Regions from separate parts of the Massilia sp. UYP32 genome, predicted to be linked through region 2. Evidence: predicted binding sites of a transcription regulator. Region 2 holds the regulator's gene; the other holds the start of a gene.
What was found. Region 2 encodes FliA, which starts transcription of late flagellar genes. Its sites were predicted from a motif close to CTAAAGTTTNNNNNNNNNNNGCCGNTA; they were not measured.
Positions count from the first base shown of each region.

Region 1 (7,310 bases), on a different contig from region 2:
GTGTCGATCCGCCGCGCCGACGGCAGCATGGTCGAGTGGATCGAGAAGAACGAACTCAACGCCAACCATCCGTACACGCGCCACCTCGATGCGCACTTGCCGACCGAATACGGCACCCTGAAGGCGGTCGATGGCCAGACCCTGCACTACTCGATCATCAAGCCGGACGGTTTCGATGCCAATAAGCGCTATCCGGTGTTCCTGTTCACCTATGGCGGCCCGCACTCGCAACGCGTGACCCGTGCCTGGGGCAATTATTTTGACCAGTACATGGCGCAGCAGGGCTTCGTGGTCTTCCGCCTCGACAACCGCGGCTCGGGCCGCCGCGAGCGCCAGTTCACCGACGTGCTGCACAACAACCTGGGCAAGCACGAAGTCGAAGACCAGGTGGCCGGCATCGACTGGCTGGCCAAGCAGAGCTTCGTCGATCCGAAACGGGTGGGCGTGTTCGGCTGGAGCTACGGCGGCTTCATGACCCTGCGCCTGCTGTCCGCAGCGTCGGACAAGATCGCGATGGGCGTGTCGGTGGCGCCGGTGACCGACTGGGCGCTGTACGACACCCACTATACCGAGCGCTACGTCGGCGGCACGCCGAAGGGCGACCCGGAAGCCTACAAGCGCAGCGGCGTGTTCGCCCACCTGGACGGCATGAAGTCGCACCTGCTGCTGATCCACGGCATGGCCGACGACAATGTGCTGTTCTCGAACACCACCCTGCTGATCGACGAACTCGTGAAGCGCAATGTGCAGTTCGACCTGATGACCTATCCGGGCGCCAAGCACGGCATGTCGGGCCGCACCAACCAGCGCCACGTGTATGGGCTGATCGAGTCCTACTTCAAGAAGCAGCTGGGCGGCACGCAGCCGAACTGAGTTCGACTTCTTGAAACAAAAACGGCCGCGTCGATCGACGCGGCCGTTTTTCATTGCGCCTTTACAGCGCGGTGTGGCTTATGGACGTGGCGCTGGGCGGTTCGTCTGGTCCACGGCATCCTTCACGACTTCTTTCGCGTCGCCGTAGGCTTCCTGGGTCTTGCCCTCGGCCTGGTTCGCCAGGCCCTTGGCCTGCTGTTCGGTGCTGCCCACCACTTTGCCGGCGCCTTCCTGAATCTTGCCGCCGATGTCTTTCAGTTTGCCTTCGACTTGGTCCTTGTTCATGGTGTTCTCCTTGAGTAGTGCATGCCTGAATGGCCATGCGATGGATACAGAATAGTCCTTTCGCGCCTGCTCATCTGTTAGCGCACGCACACAGTCAATCAACCCCAGCCGCGCGACATTTTCATAGCTTAAATGCTAATCTTTTCTTGCAACGCGGCGCGCCGCTCAAGAAGAGAATCCTCCATGAATAACAACAATACCGAAGCCGTCCCCGCCACCCAGGAAGCCCCACAGGGCCAACGCCGCCTGGCGCGCCGCGTGACCCTTGTCAATGGCATCGCCGTGCTGTTCATCCTCGGCCTGGCCGCCGTCGTGCTGGCAGCCGATGCGCTGTTGCTGGTGTTCGCCTGCATCCTGTTCGCCATCCTGCTCTACAAATTGAGCGAGATCATGCATCGGCGCTTCCACATGCGGCGCAAGCTCGCGCTCGGCATCGTCGTGCTGCTGCTCAGCGCCATCATCGGTCTGGGTGGCTGGGCCATGGCGCCGCAGATTTCCGAACAGTCGACCCAGCTGGCGAAGGAAATCCCGGCCGCGATCGAGCGCCTGCAGGGCGAAGTCGAGCAGCATCCGCTGATCAAGCGCGTCGTCGACGAACTGCCGCCGCCGGAAGACATCGTCAAGCAGATGAGTTCGATGGTGCCGAACGCCGGCCTGTTCTTCACAGGCATCCTGGGCGCCCTCGGCAATGTCGTCATCATCATTTTCGTCGGCATCTATTTTGCCGCCACGCCGGGCGTCTACACCGGCGGCTTCATCCGCCTGATCCCGCAACACAAGCGCGGCCGCGCGCGCGAAGTCATCGACGAGATGGGCGATTCGCTGGCCAGCTGGCTGGTCGGCAAGGCGGTCTCGATGCTGATCGTCGGCACCACCACCGCGATCGGCCTCTCCCTGCTGGGCGTGCCGCTGGCGCTGATCCTCGGCGTCATCGCCGGCCTGCTCGACTTCATCCCCTACCTCGGCCCGATCATGGCCGGCGTCCCGGCGGTGCTGCTGGCGCTGTCGATCAGTCCGGAAATGGCCATGTATGCGCTGCTGTTGTTCGCAGCGATCAATATGCTCGAGGGTTATGTGTTGCAGCCGATGATCGAAGCCAAGGCGATCGAATTGCCGCCCGCGCTGGTGATCGTGATGCAGCTGATCTTCGGCACCCTGTTCGGCTTTGCCGGCGTGGCGCTGGCGACGCCGCTGGCGGCCGTGCTGTCGGTGCTGGTCAAGATGCTCTATATAGAAGACGTGCTGGGGGACAGACCGGCGAAGGGGGTTGGGTCGAGTTGACTCGCCTCGTTTCTGGAGTGCCGTGCCGCGGCATTCCAGAGATTGTCGGCGCACAAACAAAGCCGCGCGATTGCGCGGCTTTGTTTGTGGGGCGGAAGGCAGATCAGCGGTTGCCTTTGGCGATTTCCTTCATGTCGCCAACTTTCTTCTGGACCTTGCCCTCGGCCTGGTTCGACAGGCCTTCGCTCTGCTGCTGGCGGCTGCCGACGGCTTCGCCGACTTTCTGCTGCACCTTGCCGCCAACTTCCTTCGCCTTGCCTTTGACTTGATCCTTGTTCATTGCAGTCTCCTTGCCTGTTACGTGGATGAGCCTTGATGGTAAGGATAACTGCCAAGCGGTTCTGTTCGACGCCTAACAAACAGGCTTGCGCCACACGCTGGCCAGCCAGGGCTGCTGCTCGCGCGGCAAGCCGGGCGGACGGTAATAGTGATGCAGCGCCGTGAAACCGGCCGCGCGCAGGTAGCGTTCCCAGGTGGCGTAGTCGTAATAACTGCCATAGCGCGGGCCGTTCCAGCCTTCCTGGTTGTCGCCGCGCGGATTCGAACTGAACAGCACCCCGCCCGGCTTGAGCGCGGCGTGCAGATGCGCGAGCACCTGCGGCAGGGCAGCGCTGGGCACATGGAACAGCACGGCGTTGGCGAAAATGCCATCAAAGGTCGCTTGAGGCAAATCAAGGTGCAGGAAGTCTTGATGCCAGACCTCGCAGCCGCTGTAGTCGCGCGCCATGGCGACGAAACGCTCACTGCCGTCGACGCCGATGGCGCGGTGGCCGAGCGTGCTGAAGGCTTTCAAGTCACGCCCCGGGCCGCAGCCCAGGTCGAGGATGGTGTACGGGCTTGGGGCCTCGATCGCTTCCAGCAGGGCGGCGATGTTCTGGCTGACGTCGTGGTCGATCGTGCCGGCAAAGAAGGCATCGGCATTGCGCTCGTAATGCGCCAGCGTGCGGCGGGCGATGTCGTCGTGATTGTTATCGTGATCCATGGCGACAGTATGCCAGCCGGCGGCGAACGGCTTCGCCGGACATGCTCGCCACGTCAGAAAAAAAGTTCAAAAATTTTTCGAAGTTACCCTAAAGTTCCCACAATCCCTGCCGTAATAGAGTCAGACAACCGGCAATCCGGCCGGAGTTTCATTGTTTTGGTGGCAACATGAACGCAAACGAAGTCCTCGCGATGTACGAAAACCTGGCTGGCCTGACCCGTCAGATGTCGGAAGCCGCCAAGGCCGGTGACTGGAACGAGTTTGCCAACCTGAACGTGGAAGCCAAGGTCGAAGCGCGCAGCGCCGCCGCCGGCATGCCGGCCCTGGAAGGCGCCCAGCGCCTGCGCAAGATCGACCTGCTCAAGCAGCTGATGGCCAACGACCGCGCGATTCGCGACGTGACCGAGCCATTCGATGGCCAGCTGGACCGCGCGCTGCAGGCGCACTGATTCCTGGCGAATCCTGAACCAAGGCACCTGCGGGTGCCTTTTTTGTTGCCGGAACAAAGCGGGGATGGTCGAAGCACAAATGACAAGGCGCCCATCGGGCGCCTTGGCTGCCGCCGAGCCAGTGGCTCGGCCGCGAATCGGGTGGAGGGCGAACCCCAGCTATCTGCTGGCGTCGCCTCTTGCCGGTTGCTCCCGGCGTCCACCGCCGCTGCAGGCAAGTGGACTGCTTCCGGTCACAGGCGTTTCATCAACGGTCGTCTGTTGTCGCGCCACGCTATCGGTGGTGGCTGCGCAGACCCTGTGCCGTCTGTGACCTCGTCGATCACAAGTCCAGTATAACGCAAAATCAAAGTTGTGTAGACATTTCCTGTTCAGTCTCGTCCAGCTTCGGCTCGACCGGCTGCTGGCCCGCTTTCTTGCGCGCGAAACGCTGGCGCAGACGGGTCATCAGGGGCACGCCAGGCATGGGCTGGATCTGCCCTGCCCGCTTGCGACGGCGCACTATCAGCATCGCGGCGCCGGCCAGCGCCAGCACGACGCCAACGCCGCCGGCGATCCAGCCCCAGGGCGTCGACGCCTCCGGTTCGGGCGCCGGGCGCCGCCGCGCCGGATGCGGCTTGTTCGGATCAAGCGGCCGCGCCCTGCTGACGTCCGCCGGACTGGCGCCAAGCGCCACCTGCAATACCCTCACCTTGTCTTCCAGCTGGCCGATCTGTTCGCGCAATTGCGCGTTCTTGTAGTCCAGCGCGGCGCACACGGTCGAACGGTCGACGTCGGGCGCGGGCGCGCAGGCGGCCGGCGCGGCCGGGGCAGCCAGTGGCAAGGGCAGCGCCTTGGGAGCCGGCCTCGGCGCCGCTGCCGGCACTGGCCGGGCTTCCTGTTTCGGTTCCGGTTCGGGGGCGGGCTTGGGCTCCTGCGTTGGCGCCGCCTCGATCTTCGCGACGACCGGCTTGGGCGTTGGCGCCGGGCGCGGCCGTGGCGGCGGCCTGGCCACGACTGGCGCGGGCGCCGGCGTATCGGCCACGACCGGCGCCGGCATCCTGACCGCCGCCGGCGGCGGCGGATTCGGATTCGGCGTCATCGACAAGGTCACCAGGCGCACGTCGCGCTGAACGCCATCGGCCAATTCCAGGTACAGATGCAGGCGGTTTGACTCAACCGGGGCCAGCGACGTCACGTGCAGGAACTGGCGGCCATCGCGCTGCGTCACAGTCATGTTGAGTGTCGACAGCACGTGCGGCATGCCGATATTGGCGCCGCGGTAGACGTTCGGGTGGGCCAGGCGCACCTGCACCGGCGTCGCCGGGGCGTTGAGCATGGTCAGTTCGATGTCGGCCACGAGCTGCTGGCCGATATACGACGCGACCCGCGCTTCGCCCAGTTCGGCTGCGCCGGCAGCGCCAGAGAGTAGCGCGCAAGTGATGATCAAGGGGAGGCGGCTAGCCATTAGAAATACCGAGAGTGAAGCCCAAGCGTAATTAACGGACATTGCGATAAACTCTTTAATCCCAGCCCCCTCGTACAACAGGAATGTCTATGGAAAACAGGATTGAGAAGGACAGCTTTGGCCCGATCGACGTGCCCGCCGATCGTCTTTGGGGTGCGCAGACCCAGCGCTCGCTCCACCATTTCCACATCTCCACCGAGCGCATGGCGCCCGAGCTGGTCGCGGCGCTGGCCCAGGTCAAGCGCGCGGCGGCGGCGGTCAACCGCTCGCTCGGCAAGCTTTCCAGCGACAAGGCCGACGCCATCATCCGGGCTGCCGATGAAGTGCTCGAGGGCCGCCATCCGGCCGAATTCCCGCTCGCCGTGTGGCAGACGGGCTCGGGCACGCAGAGCAATATGAACATGAACGAAGTGCTGGCCAACCGCGGCTCCGAGCTGCTGGGCGGCGCGCGCGGCGAAGGCCGCCTGCTGCACCCGAACGACCACGTCAACATGGGCCAGTCGTCGAACGACATCTTCCCGACCGCCATGCACGTGGCCGCCGCCTGGGCCCTGGCCAAGGAGGTATTGCCCGCACTGGCCCAGCTGCGCGGCACCCTGCTGCGCAAATCGCGCGACTTCGAGCCGATCGTCAAGATCGGGCGCACCCACCTGCAGGATGCGACGCCGCTGACCCTGGGCCAGGAATTCTCCGGCTACGTGGCCCAGCTCGACTATGCCGAGCAGCAGCTCAAGTCCGCCCTGCCCGGCCTGCTGCTGCTGGCCGCCGGCGGCACCGCCGTGGGCACCGGCCTGAATGCCCACCCCGAGTTCGCCCCGCGCATCGCAGCCGAGCTCGGCTCGCGCACCGGCCTGTCGTTCAAGACCGCGCCGAACAAGTTCATGGCCCTGGCCGCCCACGACGCCATGGTCGCCGCCCACGGCGCCTTCAAGACCCTGGCCACCGCCCTCATGAAGATCGCCAACGACGTGCGCTGGATGGCGTCCGGCCCCCGCTCGGGCCTGGGCGAGATCACCATCCCCGAGAACGAGCCGGGCAGCTCGATCATGCCGGGCAAGGTCAATCCGACCCAATGCGAGGCGCTCACCATGCTGTGCTGCCAGGTGTTCGGCAACGACGTCGCCATCACGGTCGGCGGCTCCCAAGGCAATTTCGAGCTCAATGTGTTCAAGCCCATGATCGTCCACAACTTCCTGCAAAGCGCGCGCCTGCTGGCCGACGGCATGCGCTCCTTCGACACGCATTGCGCCCAGGGCATCGAGCCGAACCGCGCCCGCATCGGCGAGCTGATGGAAAAATCGCTGATGCTGGTGACTGCGCTGGCGCCGCACATCGGGTATGATCGCGCCGCGCAGATCGCCAAGAAGGCATCGACGGACGGCCTGACCTTGCGCCAGGCCGCCCTGCAGAGCGGCTTCGTCGACGAACAGCAGTTCGACCAGTGGATCGTGCCGATCGACATGACGCATCCGGATCCGGTGTAAGCCGGACGGCGAGACGGCGTGTACCGGGTGCCGGCACGGCGCCACCGGACGCTGCTACATGCGCTTCAAATAGGCGGCCTCATCAATCGTACGCCGCCTTCACCAACCCGAGGATAGAATGCAAAAAATAGTTTTCGATTTGACATCAGAATTCGTCGAGGTCAACCAGCTGCTGAAGCTGGTCGGCCTGGTCGACAGCGGCGGCGCCGGCAAGAACATGGTCGCCAGCGGCGTGGTGTCGGTCGATGGACGACAGGAACTCCGCAAAACGGCGAAAATTCGCAGTGGCCAGACCGTCTCGGTCGGCGACCTGCGCATCACCGTGCAGTAAGCTGTTGGCGCCCGCGAGCCGGGCTGATAGTGCAAGAAATGGGGCGCCGGAACGGCGGCCTTATGTTTGCGCACTAACAAACAGAGCGGGGCTTCCTTGTTTATATTTTAAGACGTCACTCATACGGCTTAGAGGTGAAGGCGATGGAAACCCCGGAACACAGCGCACAAACGCAGGA
Region 1 covers NZ_JBNDIK010000001.1:14,960-22,269, reverse strand. Annotated here, with positions in the region: gene ABIB42_RS00130 (S9 family peptidase) at 1-873, shown strand, start outside; gene ABIB42_RS00125 (CsbD family protein) at 952-1,158, opposite strand; gene ABIB42_RS00120 (AI-2E family transporter) at 1,342-2,439, shown strand; gene ABIB42_RS00115 (CsbD family protein) at 2,543-2,719, opposite strand; gene ABIB42_RS00110 (class I SAM-dependent methyltransferase) at 2,792-3,421, opposite strand; gene ABIB42_RS00105 (flagellar protein FliT) at 3,589-3,870, shown strand; gene ABIB42_RS00100 (hypothetical protein) at 4,217-5,317, opposite strand; gene fumC (class II fumarate hydratase) at 5,407-6,801, shown strand; gene ABIB42_RS00090 (RNA-binding S4 domain-containing protein) at 6,920-7,132, shown strand; gene ABIB42_RS00085 (DUF883 family protein) at 7,276-7,310, shown strand, end outside.
Region 1: the regulator FliA is predicted to act here: its motif matches at 3,510-3,536, upstream of ABIB42_RS00105 (flagellar protein FliT).

Region 2 (7,310 bases):
CGCTGGTAGTCGCCGATTTCTCCGGCGCGCAGGCGTTTTACCAGCGCCAGCTCGTCGGGCAGGTCGGCTTCATGGGTCAGTTGCTGGAAGAAGCGCTGCAGCAGCTCCACTTCGCTGTAGCCCAGGATCTGCGCCATCTTGCGGTTCACGCGCAGCAGGCGCCCGTCCGGGCCCAGCAGTACGATGCCCACCGCGGCCTGGCTGAAGGTGAGCCGGAAGAACTCCTCGCTCTCCTGCAGGCGCAGGCGGGCCTTGCGGCGGAACGTGATGTCCTGGCCGATCAGGAGCAGCATGTGGCCGCCCGCCTGCCGGGTGCGGCGGATGTTGAACTCGACGTAGCGCACGCCGTCGGCGCGGCCGTCCAGCGTCACCAGCACGTTGTCTTGCGGCGCGCCGGTGCGCAGCGCCTCGTCGACGCGCGCCGCCAGCTCGGGGGCGGGCAGCCATTGCTCGAGCGGGTGCCCGGCCGCGGCGGCTTCTTCCGGCGCGCCGACCAGGTCGGCCATCGTGCGGTTCATCGAGCGCACCTTGCGGTCGGCATCCACCACCACCAGGCCGGCCGGCATGCCGTCGATCACCTGTTCCAGGTAGTCGCGGTTCTGGCGCACATTGCGCTGGTCGGCGTGGGCGTAGGTGTCCAGCGCCAGCCCCATGTCGAAGCAGACCACCTTCAGCACCGCATCCCAGGCCTCGATGAAGCGCGCCGGATCGTGGTCCAGCTTTTGCCACAGCAGGCTGGACAGTTCAGAGAGGTATTTGCGGTAGGCGCCGATATACCATTTCGGGTCGAGCCCGATGCGCTGGTGGGTGGCGCCCACGCGCAGGCGCTCGTGGATGTAGGCCGGGCCGTAGTCGCCGGCCGTCAGGCTGCTGAAGTAGCCGGCCTGTGCGCGCCGCAGGCGCGAGGTGGTTTCGCTGTCGGCCAGCAGCTCGCGCAGGCGCGGGAAGGCCAGCAGGTGCGCATAAAAACTGTCCGAGAAGGTGTCGCGCTCCTGGTCCAGCAAGGCGTGCACCTCGCGCAGGACGGCGGCGTCGCGCTCGTCGAATTGCAGAAAACTGCGGCGCGCCGCGATTTCTTCGTCGTCCAGGCCGATCTCTCGTGCGAGGGCGTCGATCATTTCCCGGGTTTCCCTCATGCAATCCTCCGCGCCTGCAAGAACCGCACCGACCTGGCCGTACCACTTCTCATCTGGGTAATCATGGGAAACGCCTCTGGTCAATCGTCTTGACCAAGAATTAATAACCTGCTGGATATCTTAGTTGCATGATAGCAAATAGCTTCATGGCGGTCTGTCACTTACTGGCGATCTGTTGTTTATTTGTCTTAGTGTTTGCCGGCCTATTAACTTGGTTTAAGTCGAGAAGCGATGGACGTTGCATCAGCACAAGATGCAGCGCAGGGATGGGGTGACAGTGGGGAATCGTCATCATTTCAGGAGCCCGCCATGTCCCCCTACCCTCTCTTGCCTTCGGCCGCCGCCGCGGCCCTGGTGCTGGCGTTGTCCAGCAGCCCCGCGGCCGCCGTCGACGTCATCGTCACACCCGTAAAGCCCACCGTCGAGCGCGGCGACGACGTGATGGTGCGCGTCACGCTCACCAATTCGTCGGGCGCCGCCCAGCACCTGCTGCGCTGGCGCACGCCGCTGGATGGGGTGGAAGCGCCCTTGTTCGAGGTGCGGCGCGACGGCCAGCCGGTGCGCTATCTCGGCCGGCGCATCAAGCGCGCGGCGCCCGGTCCGGCGGACTACGTGCGCCTGGATCCCGGCGCTTCGCTCAGCAAGACGGTCGAGCTGTCGCGGCTGTACGAGATGAGCGTGACCGGCAGCTACACGATCCGCTACCACAGCGCGGCCATGCCGGCGCCGGGCGCCGGCGTCCAGGCGGTGGTCGGTGAGCTGGTCTCGAAGCCGGTCAGCATCTGGGTCGACGGCCGCCTGCCGCGCGGCGCCAAGCCGGCCGCCATGGCGCCGGAGCCGGGCGGGGCCGGCCTGAGCTACGCCAACTGCTCGAACGCCCAGCAGGAGCAATTGGTGACGGCGATGGACGCGGGCCGCGCGATGACGGCCGACAGCCACGCTTATCTGACGTCCGGCAAGCAATATGGCGAGCGCTACACGACCTGGTTCGGCGCCCTCGACGCCGCGCGCGGCGCCAAGGTCACCAGCAATTTCACGGCCATCAAGGACGCGTTCGAGAACAAGCCGGTCAAGATCGACTGCGATTGCGACGAGCCGTATTTCGCCTATGTGTACCCGGCGCGGCCCTACACCGTGTGGGTGTGCAGGGCGTTCTGGGCCGCGGCCGTGACCGGCACCGATTCGCGCGGCGGCACCCTGTTGCACGAGCTCAGCCATTTCGACGTGGTGGCGGCGACCGACGACCACGTGTACGGCCAGGCCGGCGCCTCCGAACTGGCGCGCACGGCGCCGGAGCGGGCGATCAACAACGCCGACTCACATGAGTATTTTGGGGAGAATACGCCTGCGCAGCAATGATGGCCGGGCTTTGAATGTTCATTCGTACCGGTGGGGTGGACGGCTATGCCGTCCACGCGTTCAAATCACGGATGCGCGGTGACTCATACGGCGGTTGGACGCGTGGACGGCGGAGCCGTCCACCCCACCGTTCAGCCAGTGGGCTCTACCGCTGCGTAAACGAAAACTTCACCGGAATCGCCGGACTGCTCTTGATGCTGGCCGCATCGAGCTTGCCCAGGCTACTCAGCCACGGCCCGGCATAGCGGATCTCGTAACTGTGCTGCCCCGGCTTGAAGGCATAGGCCTGGGTGATGTCGATCGTGTTCAGGTGGGTGGTCTGCGGCTTGACCTCGAGGTAGTCGGCCGGGCCCGGCGCGGCGCGCTTGACCATGCGGCCGGTGTAGGCCACTTCTTCCCCGGGTGTGCGCAGGTTGAAGCGCGGGGCGGTCAGGTCGTCGCCCAGCGCGATCTCGCGCGGGATCCACACCGACTGGTCGCCGCGGTTCTCGATCAGCACCCGCACCTTGACCGACTTGGCGCCGGTCTCGACCTCGAGCCGGTGATGCACGTTCACCTTGGCCTCCACGGCCTTGACCGCGCCGACCAGGCCGCCCAGCGCCAGCAACGTCGCCAGCACAGCTGCCGGCATGCTTCGTTTGACATGCATCTCGTCTCCTTACGACACGGGGCCACCATGGTTTTCAAGAAAGGCTGCCGCGAGCGCGGCAACCGCCTTTCGATTATGACATGAGTTATCGCTGCAGTTCAGGGAAGAATGTTACCGCCTGTTTCAGGCAAGGCCGCCAGGATGGTCACCGCCACTCGCCGGTTGCGGGTCTGTCCGGCCACGTCCGTGTTCGGCGCCACCGGCCGCGTGTCGGCAAAGCCGATCGCCGACAGGCGCGCCGGCGGCAGGCCGTTGTCGATGAACAGGCGCACCACGCTCGATGCGCGCGCGGTCGACAGTTCCCAGTTCGACGGATACACCGGGCTGGCGATCGGCACGTCGTCGGTATGGCCCTCGACCTCGATGCGGTGGGTATCGTCCCTGAGCAGGCCGGCCACCGCGCCCAGCACTTCGCGCGCCTCCGGGTCGAGCGCCGCTTCGCCCTGCTCGAACAGCACGCTGGCATTGATCTCGACGCTGACGCCGCGCGCGTTCTGGGTCACCCGCACCTGGCCCGACTTCACCAGCGGCAGCAGGGTCGCCGACAGCTCGCGCGCCATCACGCCCATGCGCTCCTGCTCGCGGCGCGCGGCCTCGTTGCGCTTGCGGTTGATGATGTGCGACAGCGGCAGCACCGGCTCGACGTTGGTATTGACCTGTGTGGCCGCGCCGCGTCCGCCGAAGGCGTCGCCCAGGGCGTCGGACAGCACCTGGTACTTGCCCTCGTTGACGATGGAGATCGCGTACATCACCACGAAGAAGGCGAACAGCAAGGTGATCAGGTCGGCGTAGGAGATCAGCCAGCGCTCGTGGTGCTCTTGCGGGACGTCGTCGTCGTAGCGCTTGCGGGCCATGATGTCGCCTGCCGTCAGTGGCGCGCCAGCAGGCTGGCGACGCGCTCGTCGACCACGCGGCCGTGGTCGCCGCTGGCGAGATCGGCGAACACTTCGGCCAGGATCTCGTACTGCGAGACCCGGTCATTGACGATCGCCTTGAGCTTGTTGCCGACCGGGTAGAAGAACAGGTTGGCCAGGCCCACGCCGTACACGGTCGACACGAAAGCGACCGCGATGCCCGAACCCAGGCGCGCCGGGTCGGACAGGTTTTCCATCACGTGGATCAGGCCCAGCACGGCGCCCAGGATGCCGATCGTCGGCGCATAGCCAGCCGCCGATTCCCAGATGCGCGCCGCCTGGCGCTGGGCGAATTCATAGCCGTTGATCTCGTGTTCCAGCAAACTGCGCAGCTTGTCCGGCGCGATGCCGTCGACCACCAGGCGCAGGCCCTTGGCCACGAACGGGTCGGCCTTGTTCATGTACTGCTCCAGCGACAGCAGGCCGTCGCGGCGCGCCGACTGGCTCCACAGCGTGATGTCGCGCGACAGTTTCTGGCGGCCGTTCTTCGGCGGCACGAACACCCAGCGCAGCATGCCGAGGCCGCGCAGGAAGGTGCGGGTTTCGCTCTGCAGCAGCACGGCGCCGAAGGTGCCGACCACGACAATGGCGAAGGCGGCCGGCTGCATCAGCGATGCAAACTTGCCGCCGTCGAGCGTGTAGCCGAGGAAAATGCCGGCTATCGCCAGCACCAGGCCGCCTACGCTGGCCCAGTCCATATATGCTCTCGCAAGGTGGTGCGCAGGCGCGCGACGGCCTGGGTGTGCAGCTGCGACACCCGCGATTCACTCACACCCATGACGGCGCCGATTTCCTTCAGATTCAATTCCTCTTCGTAGTACAAGCCCATCAACAGTTTCTCGCGCGGCGGCAGGTTGTCGATGGCCTCGATCACCGCGTGGCGGAAGTCGGTCTCCATCAGGCCGCGCAAGGGGTCGCTGTCGTCCACCGCGTAGCGGTCGAGGAAGTTGCCGTCGCCGTCGTCGTCATGGAAGTCTTCGTAATAGACCAGCTGGTGGCCGCCCGAGTCGGCCAGCATCTCCTGGTAATCCTCGAGCGAGAGCTTGAGCGACTTGGCCACTTCAGATTCGCTCGGCGGCCGGCCCAGGCGCTGCTGCAGCTCGTGCATCGCGGTCTCGACCTTGCGCATGTTCTGGCGCGTGCTGCGCGGCATCCAGTCGCTGCTGCGCAATTCGTCGAGCATGGCGCCGCGGATGCGCAGCACCGCATAGGTCTCGAACTGCGCGCCATGGTTGTCTTCGTAGCGGTTGATGGCGTCCAGCAGGCCGATCATGCCAGCTTGCACCAGGTCATCCACCTCCACCGAAGGCGGCAGCTTGGCCTTCATGTGGTGGGCAAGACGCTTTACCAACGGCATATGCTCCGTCAGCAAAGAATTCTTGTCCGCTTTCCCTTTGACCGTGTACATGCTGGTGTCAGTCTTCTCTCTGCTTGTGTTCTATTGCCGATGTCGATTACGAGCCAAAGTGGGCCGCGCTCCCCTGCTTGCCGAACTGCGGCATGGCGTGCAGCGCGAACTTGCCTGCCAGCTGGCGAAACGCCACCGACGCGCCGGCCAGCGGGAAGGCGTCGACCACGGCCCGGCCCAGGCGTGCGGCCCGGTGCAGGTACTCGTCGGCTGGCACCGAGCCCATGAAACTGAGCTTGACGGCAAGGTAACGTGTTGCTGCTGCTGACATATTATCGTATACCACCTTGGCCTCTGCCTCTGTCGCACCGGTAACAAGGATACCGAATGGGCGCCGGCCCAGTTGCTGCGACAGCCGCTTGATCAGCGCATAGGCGTTCGTGATCGACGCCGCGCTGGTGGACACCTGCACCACGATCTCGGAATCGAGCATCGAGGCCACCGGGAAATCGCCGTCCGGGCCGAGCTCGGCGTCGACGATGACGATGCCGGTTTGCAGCGCCAGCACGTCGAAGGTATTGCCCAGGCGGCGTGCCTCGGCTGCGGTTTCGGGCGCGCCCATCGGCACCACCGAAAAACCTTGCGGCGCCGGGCGGATCACCTGGTTCAATGCGCTTTCCTGGCGCGCCACCTGCAGCAGCGAAGCGCGCCGGTTCATGCCGAGCCGGCGCGCGACGCCGTATTCCACTTCGCAGGCATCGACGATCAGCACGTCGTTGCCGGCCTGGGCCAGCGAGGCGCCCAGGTTGACCAGCATGGCGCCCTTGTCGTCTTCAGGCGTGGCCGACAGGAAGGTGACCACGCGCGGACGCGGGCCCTGCAGCATGCGGCGCAGGCCTTCGGCCTGGTCGAAATCGAAACTAGCCACGGTTCACCTCGCGCGCGGCTTGTGCCGCAGCCATCATCAGCGGCATGTCGGCTTCGTTTGCGCCGTTGCCGCGGTTGCGGAAAGCGCGGTCGACCAGCAGGTTGCGGTCGGCCACGTGCAGGTCTTCCGGCACGCGCTGGCCGTTCGAGATGTAGTGCAGGTTCAGCTTCTGGCGGATCACGACGTCGAGCACGCCGCCGATCGATGCGGCTTCGTCCATCTTGGTCATGATGGCGCCGTGCAGGCCGCTGCCCTGGTAGGCGCGCACCACTTCGTTCAGCGTTTCGTTGGTCGAGGTCGAGTTCAGGCACAGCAGGCGCTTCACGTCGGCGCCCGAGCCGGACAGCATGGCGACCTGCTCGGCCACCATGTGGTCGCGCTGCGACATGCCGATGGTGTCGATCAGCACGGTGTGCTTGTTGCGCAATTCCTTCAGGGCGATGCGCAGGTCGGCCTCATCCTTCACCGAGTGCACCATCACGCCCAGGATCTTGCCGTAGATGCGCAGCTGCTCGTGGCCGCCGATACGGTAGGCGTCGGTGGTGATCAGGGCCAGCTTGTCCGGGCCGTGGCGCATCACGCAGCGCGCGGCCAGCTTGGCGGTGGTGGTGGTCTTGCCGACGCCGGTCGGGCCGACCAGGGCGTACACGCCGCCCTGCTCCAGCAACGCGTCTTCGTTGCCGATGGTGGTCAGGTTACGCGCCAGCACCGTCTTCACCCAGCGCATGGCTTCCGCGGCATCCTTGGTCGCCGGCATTTTTTCGATCAGGAAGCGCGCCAGGGTGGCCGAGAAACCGGCGGCCAGCATCTCGCGCAGCACGGTCGCCTTGTGCGGCTCGCGCTGGGCGGTGGCGTTCCACGACAGCTCGGCCAGCTGGGTTTCCATCAGGCCGCGCATGGCGCGGATCTCGCTCATCATGCCGTTCATCTCGGCGGCGGCCGATTCCTTGGCCTGGGCGATGGCGGCGCTCATCAT
Region 2 covers NZ_JBNDIK010000003.1:155,281-162,590, forward strand. Annotated here, with positions in the region: gene ABIB42_RS03545 (EAL domain-containing protein) at 1-1,136, opposite strand, end outside; gene ABIB42_RS03550 (M35 family metallo-endopeptidase) at 1,446-2,495, shown strand; gene ABIB42_RS03555 (hypothetical protein) at 2,641-3,144, opposite strand; gene motD (flagellar motor protein MotD) at 3,243-3,998, opposite strand; gene ABIB42_RS03565 (flagellar motor protein) at 4,013-4,756, opposite strand; gene ABIB42_RS03570 (RNA polymerase sigma factor FliA) at 4,738-5,466, opposite strand; gene ABIB42_RS03575 (MinD/ParA family ATP-binding protein) at 5,513-6,334, opposite strand; gene flhF (flagellar biosynthesis protein FlhF) at 6,327-7,310, opposite strand, start outside.